2 regions of the Peribacillus sp. NPDC096448 genome follow, and region 1 is predicted to be linked to the other one. Evidence: riboswitches for the same ligand, from Rfam matches in the RefSeq annotation. Region 1 holds a riboswitch; the other holds the start of a gene.
What was found. Region 1 has a riboswitch for lysine ahead of ACIQ0C_RS00625 (aspartate kinase). Riboswitches for the same ligand answer to the same signal wherever they lie in the genome.

Region 1 (8,053 bases):
GATATGGTCAGCTTTCACATGGATCGTCAATTGATCATTGAAAAACACCTGCTTAAGGTAATCACACTGTAAATTGGCAACAACCGGCATCTCACCGCATTCAGCCGAGGTCCACTCCTTCATGAACCCCATACTGTTGAAATACTCAATCCGAGCTTCCTCAAAATAAGTAAAAGGAATCGTGTTATTCAAGTGCCCAAACATATCGGTTTCTGAAAAACGGACCTTAATCTCATGTTTAAAAGAAAAATCATTGATCCACTCCGTTATATTATCGATATATGATATTTTGCCCATCTTGGCACACCCTTTCTGAATTGAATGACTATTCACTCATTTTATAAGAAAACAACGATATTGAAAAGTATTTTATACTTAAAACCGTTTAAATTGCTTATTGCTCACTTCATTAATCAAATCCTTCAGCCTTTGCTGGAGCCATGCCGCAAACCATTTACACTTCGATCCTAGTTATCAATCGTTCTTACTGCCATGGGACCCCAAGGTTCAAAAAAAAGAGAAAAAAAGAACCCATATCATAAGATATAGGTTCTTTCATGTTCTTTATTAAACTTCATCGCTTCCGAAGAAGTTACGGAATTGTTGGATCGTAGTATCACGGTTCAACGCTGCAATCGAAGTCGTTAACGGAATGCCTTTAGGGCAAGACTGCACACAGTTTTGTGAGTTACCGCAGTTTGCAAGTCCTCCATCACCCATGATCGTATTTAAACGTTCAGCTTTGTTCATTGCACCAGTTGGATGTGCGTTGAATAAACGAACTTGTGATAATGGTTGTGGCCCCATGAAGTCTGAATTGCTGTTTACGTTCGGACAAGCTTCCAAACAAACACCGCAAGTCATACATTTAGATAACTCGTAAGCCCATTGACGTTTCTTTTCTGGCATACGCGGTCCTGGTCCAAGATTGTACGTTCCATCGATTGGAATCCATGCTTTTACCTTTTTCAATGAGTCGAACATACGGCTGCGATCGACTTGCAGGTCACGAACAACAGGGAATGTACGCATTGGAGCTAGACGAACCGGCTGCTCCAATTGATCGATAAGAGCTGTACATGATTGTCTTGGTTTACCATTGATAACCATTGAACAAGCACCACATACCTCTTCAAGACAGTTCATGTCCCATGCGATTGCTGTAGTGTGCTTGCCTTGTACAGTTACTGGATTACGACGAATTTCCATTAGAGCGGAAATTACGTTCATATTCGGACGGTACGCTAATTCGAATTCCTCATCATAAGGAGCTGAATCCGGTGTATCTTGACGAGTGATTATAAAACGGACTGTTTTAGTCTCAGATTTAGTTTCAACCATTTTTTTGCTCCCCCTCTTTAGTGTTTCGTAGTGTAGTCACGTTTACGCGGTGCGATCAGTGATACATCAATATCTTCATAATGGAATTCAGGTGCTTGATCCAAGCCTTTGAATGTTGCCATAGTAGTTTTCATGAATTCCTCATCATTACGTTCTGGGAAATCAGGTTTGTAATGTGCTCCGCGGCTTTCATCACGGTTTAACGCACCAATAGTGATTACACGAGCCAATTGCATCATGTTTTGCAGCTGTCTAGTGAATGCAGCCCCTTGGTTACTCCATTTTGCCGTGTCATTGATGTTAATTTTCTTGTAACGTTCCATCAGCTCAAGAATCTTGTTATCCGTTTCTTTCAGCTTGTCATTGTAACGAACTACAGTAACATGCTGTGTCATCCACTCACCAAGTTCTTTGTGAAGGACGTACGCATTTTCGTTACCATCAAGAGACATGACTTCATTCCATTTCTCTTGTTCTTGTTTTTCGTACCCTTCATACAATGAAGAAGGAATGGATTCTGAAGTTTTATCAAGGCCTTCAATATATTTAACGGCATTCGGTCCAGCGACTGAACCACCATAGATTGCAGAAAGAAGTGAGTTAGCACCAAGACGGTTACCGCCATGTTGTGAGTAATCACACTCACCTGCAGCGAATAAACCTTTGATGTTAGTCATTTGGTCATAATCAACCCAAAGTCCGCCCATAGAATAGTGAACGGCAGGGAAAATTTTCATTGGAACTTTACGAGGATCTTCACCCATGAATTTCTCGTAGATTTCAATGATTCCGCCAAGTTTAATATCAAGTAATTTAGGATCTTTATGTGATAGATCCAGGTAAACCATGTTTTCACCATTAATGCCAAGCTTCATGTTCATGCATACGTCGAAAATTTCACGAGTCGCGATATCACGAGGTACTAGATTACCATAAGCAGGGTATTTTTCTTCAAGGAAATACCAAGGTTTTCCGTCTTTATATGTCCAGATACGTCCACCTTCACCACGAGCGGATTCACTCATTAGACGAAGTTTGTCATCGCCAGGGATTGCTGTCGGGTGAATTTGAATGAACTCACCATTTGCATAATTTACACCTTGTTGATACACGATGGAAGCCGCTGATCCTGTATTGATCATTGAGTTGGTTGATTTACCGAAAATGATTCCAGGGCCGCCGCTTGCCATGATGACTGCGTCGCCAGGGAATGATTTGATTTCCATTGAAGTCAGGTTTTGAGCTACGATACCGCGTGCTGTTTGCTCATCATCGATGACAGCTCCAAGGAATTCCCAGCCTTCATATTTCGTTACAAGGCCTTCCACTTCATAACGGCGAACCTGCTCGTCCAATGCGTAAAGTAATTGCTGACCAGTTGTTGCACCAGCGAATGCTGTACGGCTATGTTGAGTACCACCGAAACGACGGAAATCAAGAAGACCTTCCGGAGTACGGTTGAACATTACACCCATACGGTCAAACATATGGATGATCGATGGTGCTGCTTCGCACATCGCTTTAACCGGCGGTTGGTTAGCCAAGAAATCTCCGCCATAAACTGTATCGTCGAAGTGGATATATGGAGAATCCCCTTCACCTTTTGTATTTACTGCCCCGTTGATTCCGCCTTGGGCACAAACTGAGTGAGAGCGTTTAACAGGCACTAAAGAAAATAAATCAACCTGTTGTCCCAGCTCTGCTGCTTTGATCGTAGCCATTAATCCAGCTAGACCTCCACCAACGATAACTATTTTACCTTTACCCAATTCTGTCACTCCCTTATTTCCATTAGCCAAGCTATGTTTTTCCTAATACTTATAGATGAACTCTATCTTCTTATACAAAAGCGAAAATTGCGCTGATCCCGATATAAGAAAGAAGAACGAAAACGATCAATGTAAAGTAAGTCATGATTCTTTGCGATCTTGGTGAAACTGTCAGACCCCAGCTCACAGCAAATGACCATAATCCATTAGCAAAGTGGAAGATTGCCGAGATAACACCAACAATATAGAACACAAGCATGAATGGACTAGAGAAAATATCCGCCATCATGTCAAAGTTAACTTCAGCACCCATAGCTGCTTGAATTCTAGTTGCCCATATATGCCAAACAAGGAAAATCAATGTTATGATTCCAGTTAAGCGTTGCAGCATGAACATCCAGTTACGGAAGAAACTAAATCTGCCTAAATTGTTTTTTGCTGTAAAGGCAATATAAATTCCGTACACAGCATGGAAAATGAGCGGTAGATAGATGACGACCCATTCCACCAAAATCTTCACGGGTGTAAACTCAATTAAATGAACTGCCCCATTAAATGTTTCTTCTCCTTTTGTTGCCATAAAGTTTACCGATAAATGAAAAATTAGGAATAGACCAATTGGAATTACTCCTAGAAGTGAATGAAGCCTGCGATTCCCAAACTCACGATTCTTTGCCACTAAGTGCCCCCCCTTAATTTGTGAAAAATCATGCAAAGATAATCTGGTGGCTACCTTTTATCTCCGCGTGAAAATACAGTATAGAGTCAAAAAAAAATCCTCAATACTTCCTTTACAATTATGTGACATGTCCATTTTACTCCTGACTTCTATGTGCGTCAAGAAAACGGATACAAGAAATCTCTTTTTCAGAATAGATTTTTTTGGATTAAATTGGCTATTTTTTGTTTGTCAAGGTGATATTTTGAATAAATTTCTAATTTACCTATTAATATCTCGGTATAATTTCTCATTTTTTTCCAATTGTTATTTAAATAAATAAAAAACAGTATAATTTGCAAAAGAAATACGTTTATAATAGATTTACAGAAAGAGGCGATAAATTATGAAAAAAAATATTGCTGCTGCGATAGAAGAAGAGATTCAAACTGAAGAAATTCAAACTGAAGAATTCCTGGTTCCAGCTTTCGGATACGAATTAATCAGAGAAGTTCTATTGAACGATATTCTCGGAAAAGACTCTAATCAAATCCTCTATTGGGCAGGTAAACAATTAGCAAGAAAATTCCCATTGAATGGCGATCAGGAAGTGATTGAATTTTTCCAAAGCGCTGGGTGGGGCAATCTGGAAATCTTGAAGTATACGAAACACGAAATGGAATTATCCCTGACGGGTGAAATAATCAGCCGCCGCCTGGATTTACACCCTGATTGTCACTTCCAGCTTGAAGCCGGTTTCCTTGCCGAGCAGTTTACACTGCAAAAGAAATTCCTCAGCGAATCAACGGAAGAAATCAAACGCCGCGCAAAAAAAGTGATATTCACCATCCAATGGGATCCCAGAGATCCAATCTAATGAGCCCTTAAAACAGACTTACCCTTTTTACCGGAAGTCTGTTTTTTATTGGACTCATGACACTTAAGCTAGCACATTTGCATGCTGACCAAGTTTAAATGCTTCATGAAGGGATTCAACCGCCTTCACCATTTCCTTTTCATTGATGACAGTCGAAACTTTAATTTCCGATGTGCTGACCATTTTCACTTGGATGCCTGTATTGGCCATCACTTCAAACATCTCGGCAGCCACTCCCGGATTGGATACCATACCAGAACCGACGATGGACACTTTGGCCAACCCGCTCTCCGTTTCGACCCGGTCGAATCCCAAGTGTTCTTTATTATTTTCCAGCACAATCAAGGCCGCTTCCGTATCTTCACTTTTTGTGGAAAAAGATAGATTGGTCGTATCCTCGGCAGTCATGCTTTGAATGATGATGTCCACATTGATCCGGTTTTTCGCAAGTGTCGTGAAGATAGTGGATAATGCACCAAGTGATTGGGGCAAACCATATATTGTGACCCTCGTAATGCTGTCTTCAAAAGCAATGCCGCGTACAATTAAGTTTTCTTCCATAGTTGCTTCCTCCTCTATGATCGTTCCTGATTCTCTCTCCATGCTTGAACGGACTTCAAGCGGAATTTGATAATTTTTTGCATATTCGACAGCCCTTGGATGAAGGACGCCCGCCCCGAGGTTGGCAAGTTCCAGCATTTCATCGTAAGAAATGGATTGGAGTTTTCGCGCGCCTTTTATGTAGCGTGGGTCCGTTGTGAAAACACCCGTTACATCCGTATAAATATCGCATCTATCCGCATTCAGCGCTGCAGCGATGGCAACCGCCGTCGTATCGGAACCGCCTCGCCCTAAGGTAGTGATTTCCCCATTTGCATCGTTACCCTGGAAACCGGCTACGACCACTATTTTCTTCTCCTGAAGCTGAGCTTGGATCCTCGTGGCATCGATGTTTAAAATCCGGGCATTCCCATGAACGGATTCCGTTTCCATGCCAGCCTGCCAGCCAGTATACGAAATGGCTTCATGTCCTTCTTCAATCAATGCCATCGTTAACAGGGAAATCGTTACCTGTTCCCCAGTGGTCAATAGCATATCCATTTCCCTCTTGCTAGGGGATCCGGAAATATCACGGGCCATGGAAACCAATTGGTCCGTTGTTTTCCCCATAGCTGAAACAACGACGACAACCTCATTTCCATTCTCCGCTTCCTCGATTACCCGATTGGCAACATTTTTGATTTTTTCTACGCTACCGACGGATGTTCCGCCGAATTTTTGAACGATTAATGCCATCCTCATGCACCCTCTCTACTTTTTAGGCAATAAAAAAAGCAATGAGAAATATCTCATTGCTGTGGTCACATACCCTAATACTGTAAACACAGTGAGATAGCTCTCCAGGGTATAAACCCTGACAATCCGCCATTTATTAAATGTCGGACCAGGAGAACAAGGTATGAGTCTTGTCTTCCTTCGGCGTCGTCCCCTTTCAAAACCTTTCATGGAAGCTCATACTTCTCCAGGTTTTTACTCTTGAATTCCGCACCTCTATCAGCACTTTTAAGTTGTCTAGTTAAAAATTCCTTTTAATCATAGCATAGAGATTCATCGGTAGCAAGATTATTCTTGTAGTTTTCTAACGATTCCCTCGGCTACCCCTTTTGGCATGCCAGCTTCCATGATTTCCTCGGCCGTTGCCTCTTTGATTTTCTTCAATGATCCAAAATGCCTTAATAATTGCTTCCTTCGCTTTTCCCCGACTCCTGGAATATCATCAAGCTGGGAGTGAACCGCATTTTTCCCGCGAAGCTGACGATGAAACGTAATCGCGAACCGGTGCACTTCATCCTGAATTCTTTGCAATAGGTAAAATTCCTGGCTCCGTGAATCAAGAGGTACGAGTTCAAGCGGATTTCCGATCATCAATTGCGAGGTCCTATGCTTTTCATCCTTAATGAGGCCTGAAAGTGGAATATCAAGGCCCAATTCATTTTCGAGAATATCCCGCACTGCTTCGACATGTCCCTTTCCGCCATCAATGATGATCAAATCCGGAAGCGGCAGCCCTTCTTTCAATACTCGTGAATATCTTCTTCTGACCACTTCACGCATCGATTCATAATCATCAGGTCCCTGGACCGTCTTGATTTTATATTTTCGGTACTCTCTTTTTTCCGGCTTCCCATCAATGAACACGACTAAAGCGGAAACGGGGTCACTTCCCTGGATATTGGAGTTATCGAAAGCTTCAATTCGATGCGGGGTGTAGATACCCAGTTGTTTCCCGAGGTTTTCCACCGCATTGATCGTTCTTTCTTCATCTCTTTCAATCAAAGAGAATTTTTCCTGAAGGGCGATGGAGGCATTTTTATTCGCCAATTTAAGCATGTCTTTTTTCGCTCCCCGTTTCGGGTGAATCGTTTTGACACCAAGCAGCCCTTCGGCCATTTCGGCATCCACTGATTCAGGCAGCAAGATTTCCTTTGGTTTAAAGTGGTTCGTAATCTCGTAAAACTGACCGAGGAATGTAAGAAGTTCCTGTTCGGGTTCATCGTAGACCGGAAAAAGTGAAACATCCCTTTCTATCAATTTACCCTGACGGACAAAAAATACCTGAACGCACATCCAGCCTTTATCATAGGCAAAGCCAAATACATCCCTGTCGATGAAATCGGTCGTCATCATTTTCTGCTTCTCCATCGTAATATCGATGTGGGCAATCTTGTCACGGAACTCCTTGGCCCTCTCGAAATCGAGCTCTTCCGATGCCTCTAGCATTTTTTCAGTCAGTTCTTTTTTTATTTCAGTATGCCCGCCGTTCAAGAACCGGTTGATATCATCGACCATTTTTTTATATTCCTGTTCCTCTACATCATATACACATGGGGCCAGGCACTGGCCTAGGTGATAGTAGAGACAAACGCGATCAGGTAAAGTATTGCATTTCCTTAAGGGATAGATGCGGTCGAGCAATTTTTTCGTTTCGTTGGCTGCAAATGCATTCGGATAAGGACCGAAATATTTCCCTTTGTCTTTTTTGACTTTTCGCGTAATGATGAGACGCGGGTGGCGTTCCGCAGTCAGCTTGATGAAAGGATACGTCTTATCATCCTTTAGCATGACATTATATTTTGGGTCATGTTTTTTGATTAAGTTCAACTCTAAAATAAGAGCTTCGATATTGGAAGAGGTGACGATGTATTCGAAATCCTCAATCTCATTCACGAGCCGAAATGTTTTCCCATCATGAGATCCCGTAAAATAAGAACGGACACGATTTTTCAACACCTTCGCTTTGCCTACATATATGATCGTTCCCTGACGATCTTTCATTAAATAACAACCAGGTTGATCGGGAAGAAGGGCAAGTTTATTCTTTATTTGTTGATTCATGCATTCAGCCTC
Region 2 (8,053 bases), on a different contig from region 1:
AACAAGGAGATAATGATGCTTGATCCGATGAAGCCGAATTCTTCACCGATGATGCTGAAAATGAAATCCGAATGACTCTCAGGCAAATACACTTCCCTTGAACCGATTCCCTTGCCTGTGGTCTGGCCGGAGCCGATGGCCAGTAACGATTTGGTTAAGTGATACCCTTCGGAGCTGGCATAATTATATGGATCCAGCCAAGAATAAATACGGCCGAATTGATAGGATTTCACCCCTAGGTATTTTTCCAGGATTTCCGGCTTCCAAAGTACAAAGTACAGGACCGCTGAAGCGACTACAATTCCTCCCGAAACGATCGGCAGCAGGATCTTCCATGATACCCCTGATATGAAAATCATTCCGAGCATGATTGACATGATGACAAGCGAGGTGCCCAAATCCGGCTGTTGCATGATTAACAATAAAGGGGCACCAGTCACAAGACCGATTTTAATCAGCAGCCAGATATCCGTTTGAATCGTTTTCAGCGTGTTTTTGAGATGATGGTTTGAGATGACATTCGCCAAAGCCAGGATCAGGAAAACCTTCATGAATTCCGATGGCTGAATCGAACCGATTCCCGGAATGATGAACCAACTTTTCGCACCATTCCGGACAGGAACGATGCTATCCGGCATAATGATCAGCAAAAAAAGCAAAAATAATCCGAAGCCATAGGCGTACCAAGAAATTTTTTTCAACTGATCCGAATCAAGGGTGATGAACCCTAATACGATTCCGATTCCTACTATATACCAAAAAATTTGTTTTATTAAGAAGTTTTCAGCGTACTGTCCAGTCGTTTGGGCACTATAGATTGCCAGGCAACTTCCAACGCATAATAACAGCAATATTGTAACCAAAGAAAAATCTATTCGTGACGAAAATTTATTTTGTTCTTCCATACTTAACTCTCCCTTAAAAAGGCTCCTGCGATACATCTATAAATACACTTATTCATTATACTTTAAACAAATAAAATCACAACTATATAGAAGGATAGTTTACAGGCTTCATGGAATCATTTCCATGAAGCCTGTAGGCGGGGGAGCTATGCATGTGATTCCTTTGATTTTCTCCGTTTCAGCAATAGGCTGACCAATCCATGGCTTGGGGAGAAGAGAAAGGCCAATCCGAATAATATGGCGGCCGAACCCACCATGCAGCCTGATATCGAGGCATCCAAAATGGTGGCTGAATAGTAGCCGATGATGGAACTTAGCACCCCGACCCCGATACTGACCAATATCATGAGGCTTAAACGGTCTGACAGCAGATATGCCGTTGCCGCAGGTATGATGAGCATTCCAACCACTAAAATGGAACCTACACTATCAAAAGAAGCTACAGTCGTCAGTGAAATGAGGCTCATCAATAAGTAATGAAAGAACAGTACAGGAATTCCCATTGCAGCCGCAAGTGATGGATCAAAAGATACGAGTTTAAACTGTTTGAAGAAAAGGAAGATCAGTATAAGGTTCAGGATAAAACAACTGCCGACTATCCAAACAGCTTTTGGTCCAGCTTCGATTCCCGCGATTGTCATCGTGTTCCATGGAGTATAGGCTATTTCGCCATAAAGGACATGCTCCAGGTCAAAATCTATTTGTTGCGTGTACAAGCTCACGAGCACGATCCCCGTTGCAAAAAGGGAGGTGAATACAATCCCGATAGCTGCGTCGGATTGAACGCCAGACGATTGGAAAAGCTGGATCAAGAATACGGTAAGCAAGCCGAGCACAGCCGCCCCGATCAGCATTGGAACCGAATCACGGGTTCCGGTCATTAAAAATGCCAATACGATTCCCGGCAAAACGGAATGGCTGATTGCATCCCCAATCAACGTCATTTTCCTGACTATCAAAAAACACCCTAATACACTGCAAGAACCCGCCACTAATGCTCCGACTAAGATAATCCAAAAATCATTCATGATGAGTGGCTCCCTTTCCTTCTATCCTGTTCGAGAGAATATTTCTTTTTCGTCGATACCCTTCTCCATACAGATGAAAGCACTCCGCGTTTAGGTGCAAAAAGCATGGAAAAGAAAAACCATACCGTCGCGGATAAGACAATTAACGGTCCTGTTGGCAAATCATTGACCGATGTACTGATCAACGTTCCAGACACGCCGCTCAACATTCCGAATATGCCAGACAGGATGACCATGATATGCAGGCGCTCCGTCCAATACCTCGCAGATACCGCAGGCGTGATCAGTAAAGATGCCATCAATACGACTCCTACAGCCTGGATGCCGATCACTACAGCTGCCACGATCAGCATCATGATGAAATAATCCAGAAAAACAACCGGCAATCCCATCCCCTTAGCAAACCCAGGGTCAAAGGACAGTAATTTGAATTCTTTAAAAAATACGGTACAAGTGAAAATGAGAATAAAGGAAACCGTCATCATCATATATACATCGGACATCACCATTGACGCCGTCTGCCCGAATAAAAAGGTATCCAACCCACTCTGGTTTCCATACTCGCTCTGCTGGATTTGCGTAAGCATGACAATTCCAAAGCCAAAGAAAGAAGATAAGACGATTCCCAAGGCCGCATCCTGCTTGATCTTACTGTATCTCGTAAGCACACTGATCAAGAAGACAGCCACTAAGCCAGCCAGGGCAGCACCTACCAGAAAGTAGGAAGTCGATTTCACCCCAGTTAACATAAAGGCGACACAGATACCGGGTAACGCTGCATGTGCGAGCGTGTCGCCAAGCAAAGATTGCTTTCTGAGGTAGGCAAAGCTGCCGATGACCCCGCTGCTTAATCCGAGGAACATCGTGCCGAGCAATATCCACCTTGTATTTGGATCAGTGATAATGTCCATTATGTTCATCGTGTACACCTCATTTTAATAAAAGGCCGGACTTTGTGTCTGATAGTATCGCTAAGCGGCCTCCATATGTTGCCTGTAAGTATTCGGGAATGAACACTTCCTCTGTCGGACCTATTTTCATCACCTTCTTATTCAATAACATCGTCCAGTCGAAATATTCCTTCACGGTGGATAGGTCATGGTGCACAACCAGAACGGTTTTGCCTTTTTCCTTCAATTCCATCAGCAATTGTATGATCGCTTTCTCTGTTGCGGCATCCACCCCTACGAACGGTTCATCCATAAAATAAATATCCGCTTCCTGTGCCAATGCACGGGCCAGGAATATCCGTTGCTGCTGTCCACCTGATAGCTGGCTGATCTGGCGGTTAGCGTATTCAGCCATCCCCACCTTTTCCAGGCACTCCATCCCCTTCTGCCTTTCGGACTTCCCTGGTCGCCTCAGCCATCCGAGATGACCATATCTGCCCATCATCACGACATCAAGTGCGTTGGTCGGAAAATCCCAATCCACCGACTCCCGCTGTGGGACATAGCCGATACTCTTCCTCATCGTTTTATAAGTAGAGCCCTTTATTGTGATTTGCCCCGATATTTTTGGGATCAATTCGAGTATTCCCTTTATCAAAGTGGACTTCCCTGCTCCATTTGGGCCTATGATACCGATTAAATTCCCTTCCGGCACCTCAAATGAGACATCTTCGACAACCGGTTTCTTATGATAAGCAATCGTTAAATTCTCGACCTTCAAAGCTGCTTGATTCATAGTTTCCCCCCCTTATTTCAAAGCATGGACGATGGTGTCGGTATTATGACGGACCATTCCGATATATGTTCCTTCTTCCGTCCCTCTTTCACCCATGGCATCCGAGAACAATTCACCGCCGATTTCCACTTTGTGGCCCTGCTTACCTGCTCCTTGGATGACAGCCTCGATAGCCTTCCTCGGTACACTTGACTCAATGAAAATCGCTTTTATTTTGTTCTCCACAAGATAATTCCGCATATCCGTCACATCTTTTGATCCATATTCCGATAATGTATTGATCCCTTGGAGCCCTCTTACGTCCAGGCCATATGACTGCCCGTAGTATCCAAAAGCATCATGTGCTGTAACGAGCACCCGCTGGTCTTCTGGCACTTTATTAATTTCCTCCTGGACATATTTATCAAGTTCCTCCAATTGCAGAACATACTCCTCATAATTTTCACGATACTCTGCTTCATTGTCCGGGTCCTTGGCAATCAATTCTTTCTTAACTGCCTCCGCCGCAACGATCCAAAGCTTTACATCAAACCATACGTGGGGATCATGCTCCGTTGCACTCACTTTTCTAAGTTGGTTCTCCTTAAAGTCTTCCGTTACGGCAATCGTCGGTTTATCCTTGCTCATCATTTCAAATATATCCGCCATTTTCCCTTCAAGATGCAATCCGTTATAAAAAATCATATCAGCCGAATCCAGTGTCTTCACATCACCCTGCGTCGCTTTATATAGATGGGGGTCGACTCCCGGTCCCATTAAACTTGTGACCTCGACATTTTTACCGCCGATATTCTCAACCAAATCCCCAATCATTCCCGTTGTTGTAACGACATTCAGCTTGCCATTATCCCTTTCGGCCGTATCATTGCCGCACCCCGTTAAAATCAGCAATGCAGCAAGCACGCCTCCAATAGATTTTAGAAAACCCATCCATATTCCCTCCCTTTTTCATCTTTCTAAAATAGTTTGCCATGCGCAAAACTAAGTGTAAATTTTTTTACATTGTCGTAAATGCTAAAAAGTTTCCTCTACACAACTTATTTTATACTATACACAAATATACAAAAAAAGTGCAACTATTTTTAAACATTTCAAAAAGGCGGATGACTAATACACACAGCAAAAACTGTCAGGAAGCTCCACTAGGGAGCTCCCTGACAGTCAATCATTCCGAATGATGAAGTTATATTTATATTGTGGAGTTTTTATGGTGAATATAAACCTAGGGGAGCTATTTAGGGACGACGTGAAATTCACGAGTAAACGCGGTTTCCACGCATAATGCCGCGGAATTCGGGCTTTGACACTTATTTTTCCTGTTTCAAGGAAATTGCCAAGTACGCAAATCCCAATTCGATTCCGCAAAGCACAAACAGGGTGATTAAAGTTTGGAACATCATGATTTCCTCCTCCTCTAAGACTTAAACAAATCTTAAAGGATGAAACCAATACCAGAACAAGACCTTATTTGAAGAAATCTTCAGCAGCCCCACACTGTTCCCTTGCCCTGAAATGGGTTTCATACTGTACAATATAAAAAAAGAAAAAACGGTGATACCATGACAAATATTAAAGAAATAGCTCAATGTGCTGGTGTATCTGTCTCAACAGTGTCTCGTGTATTGAATGATCATCCATATGTAAGCCCCGATAAAAGAAAGAGCGTCTTAGAAGCGATCGATCGTTTGAATTATACGAGAAACATCAACGCCATTCATCTTTCAAAAGGCAAAACCAATCTTATCGGCATTATCATCCCCTTCAACAATCACCCATATTACGGGGCAATCGTTAACGGAATCACTAAACAGGCAAATGCAATTGGCTGTCATATCGTCATCTTTCAAACAAATTATGATAGAGAGAAAGAGATCCAGGCTTTTAATATGCTGCAAATGAAGCAGCTCGATGGCATTATCGTTTGTTCAAGGATTTCGGAAATGAAAATCCTCTTGGATTATCAAAAATACGGACCGATTATTTTATGTGAAGATACAGCCCAAGCTGAATTCTCATCCATCAGCATTGATCATTATGCCGCTTTTTCCTGTGCCCTTGAGTACGTGATTGCTAAAGGATATAAGAAAATCGGATACAGCCTCGGCCGTAAAAAGAGCAGAAATAGTTCCCATCGTACAAAGGCCTTTAACGATATCATGAGTAAACATCAACTGATAAACAATAAAGAATGGCTATTTGAAGGCAGTTATCATATCAAAGACGGTGAACAATTGTTTCAGGAATGGAATTCGATGATGGATAAACCTGATGCCATCATCATCACGAATGATGACACGGCGGCGGGCTTCATTCTTACCGCTAAGAAATCGGGTATAAGGGTACCGGAAGATGTGGCCATTCTCGGCTTCAATAATGATAGCCTTGGCGAAATACTCGACATCACGACCATCTCCTTACCGCTGGAATGGATTGGGAAAATGGCAGTGGACCTATTTGAGAATCCTGAAGAGGTCAAACATGTAAAACTGGACTACGCACTAATAAAAAGGAAAACCGTTTAGTCAAGAGGATGCTTTATTTTAGTACTTGAATTCTTCCTTACTGCCATCACTCATAACTAGGAAAAAATAACCACGTAAAATAATCATTGCGATATCCCAGAAGTTATTTTATAATTTTGATATAGTAAAGTTTACTCAATTACTAGCAATCTATTAGCGATTGCATGAATTTCATGAGTATAATCGTCCGACGTCACCCACAAGCTGACGCCAACGATTTTAGAAAATTGAATACTTCCTCATTTACCGATGAGTTAGAGGCTGCAGCTTATAAAAGTAAAACGGACGAGATTCTGGAAAATTAAAGACTCCGTTTGAAAGGATAAGTTGCCGAAGTTAGGGTATATTCCATGTATATTCTTGCTGGCGGTGTAACCGAATAGGAACACCACTGTCACGTTTTTTCACAAAGCGTGGGGAGCTATCTTCGGAAGGATAAACGGGTTTATTATAAACAGCCGTCGATCTTTTTCGACTGCTGTTTTTTATTTTTCGTTCCCTTCCAATAAAAAGGAGTGTAACATCAATTGTCAAATTCACAATCAGCATCAAGCCCTACTGAACTGAAAAGGAGCCTGAAAGCGCGTCATTTAATGATGATTTCATTAGGTGGAACGATTGGAACAGGTTTATTTTTAGCAAGTGGCGGTGCCATTCATTCAGCCGGTCCCGGCGGTGCCTTGGTGGCATACGCGATCATCGGCATCATGGTTTATTACTTAATGACAAGTCTTGCAGAAATGGCAGCGTTCATGCCAGTGGCCGGTTCGTTCCGTGTCTATGCATCCAAATTCGTCGATCCGTCTTTCGGTTTTGCGATTGGTTGGAACTACTGGTATAACTGGGCAATCACCATTGCCGCTGAATTGGCAGCCGTTGTCTTAATTATGAAGTTCTGGTTCCCTGATAGCCCTTCAATTATCTGGAGTGCCATTGCGTTAATCACTATGTTTCTTATCAATTACATGTCAGTTAAAGGTTTCGGGGAAACAGAATTCTGGTTTGCCATGATCAAGGTCGTGACAGTCGTCATTTTCTTGATCACGGGTGTTCTGATCATTCTCGGAATCATGGGTGGGAAAGACCCAATTGGTTTTTCCAATTTCACAATGGGCGAAGGTCCCTTTAACGGAGGGTTCTTCACGATTCTAGGTGTATTCATGGCTGCCGGCTTTTCATTCCAAGGTACGGAATTGCTTGGAGTGACCGCTGGTGAAAGTGAGGATCCAGAAAAAAATATCCCAAAAGCGATCAGATCCGTTTTCTGGCGTATCATCTTATTCTATATCTTAGCCATTTTTGTAATTGGCATGATCATTCCGTTTACCGATTCACGTTTATTGAGTGAAGATGTTGCCGTAAGTCCATTCACGCTTGTATTTGAACGGGCCGGCCTTGCATTTGCCGCATCCATCATGAACGCGATCATTTTATCATCCGTACTCTCTGCCGGTAACTCTGGCATGTACGCTTCAACCCGTATGCTATGGGACTTGGCACGTGATGGGAAAGCACCGAAGTTCTTAGGTAAGTTAGATAAAAGAGGAGTACCCGTGAATGCACTTATCGTGACTTCTTTAGTTGGCTGCGTTGCATTCTTAGCTTCGTTTTTCGGTGATGGCGTCGTTTATATCTGGTTATTGAACGCTTCAGGCATGGCAGGATTCGTCACCTGGGTAGGGATTGCAATTGCCCATTATCGGTTCCGCAAAGCTTACGCTGCTCAAGGCCTTGATATGAATGCTTTACCATTCCGGGCAAAAGGCTTCCCATTCGGGCCTATATTCGCACTTGTCCTTTGTATTATCATTATCATCGGACAAGGCTATCAAGCTTTCAGCAGCGATGGGATCGATTGGAATTCAATGTTCGTTTCCTACATTGGCTTGATCCTATTTTTCGTCCTATGGTT

Region 2: linked by a shared signal. The riboswitch ahead of ACIQ0C_RS12305 (amino acid permease) and the one ahead of ACIQ0C_RS00625 (aspartate kinase) in region 1 are both predicted to bind lysine.

What each region holds. Positions count from the first base shown of each region.
Region 1 is NZ_JBIWEU010000001.1:130,844-138,896, reverse strand. Features, by position in the region: gene ACIQ0C_RS00650 (acyl-CoA thioesterase) at 1-297, opposite strand, end outside; gene sdhB (succinate dehydrogenase iron-sulfur subunit) at 568-1,341, opposite strand; gene sdhA (succinate dehydrogenase flavoprotein subunit) at 1,359-3,110, opposite strand; gene ACIQ0C_RS00635 (succinate dehydrogenase cytochrome b558 subunit) at 3,181-3,789, opposite strand; gene ACIQ0C_RS00630 (YslB family protein) at 4,175-4,645, shown strand; gene ACIQ0C_RS00625 (aspartate kinase) at 4,709-5,941, opposite strand; lysine riboswitch at 6,031-6,207, opposite strand; gene uvrC (excinuclease ABC subunit UvrC) at 6,269-8,041, opposite strand.
Region 2 is NZ_JBIWEU010000006.1:115,077-123,129, reverse strand. Features, by position in the region: gene ACIQ0C_RS12335 (FtsW/RodA/SpoVE family cell cycle protein) at 1-905, opposite strand, end outside; gene ACIQ0C_RS12330 (metal ABC transporter permease) at 1,052-1,933, opposite strand; gene ACIQ0C_RS12325 (metal ABC transporter permease) at 1,930-2,853, opposite strand; gene ACIQ0C_RS12320 (metal ABC transporter ATP-binding protein) at 2,864-3,619, opposite strand; gene ACIQ0C_RS12315 (metal ABC transporter solute-binding protein, Zn/Mn family) at 3,632-4,549, opposite strand; gene ACIQ0C_RS12310 (LacI family DNA-binding transcriptional regulator) at 5,179-6,141, shown strand; lysine riboswitch at 6,389-6,573, shown strand; gene ACIQ0C_RS12305 (amino acid permease) at 6,669-8,053, shown strand, end outside.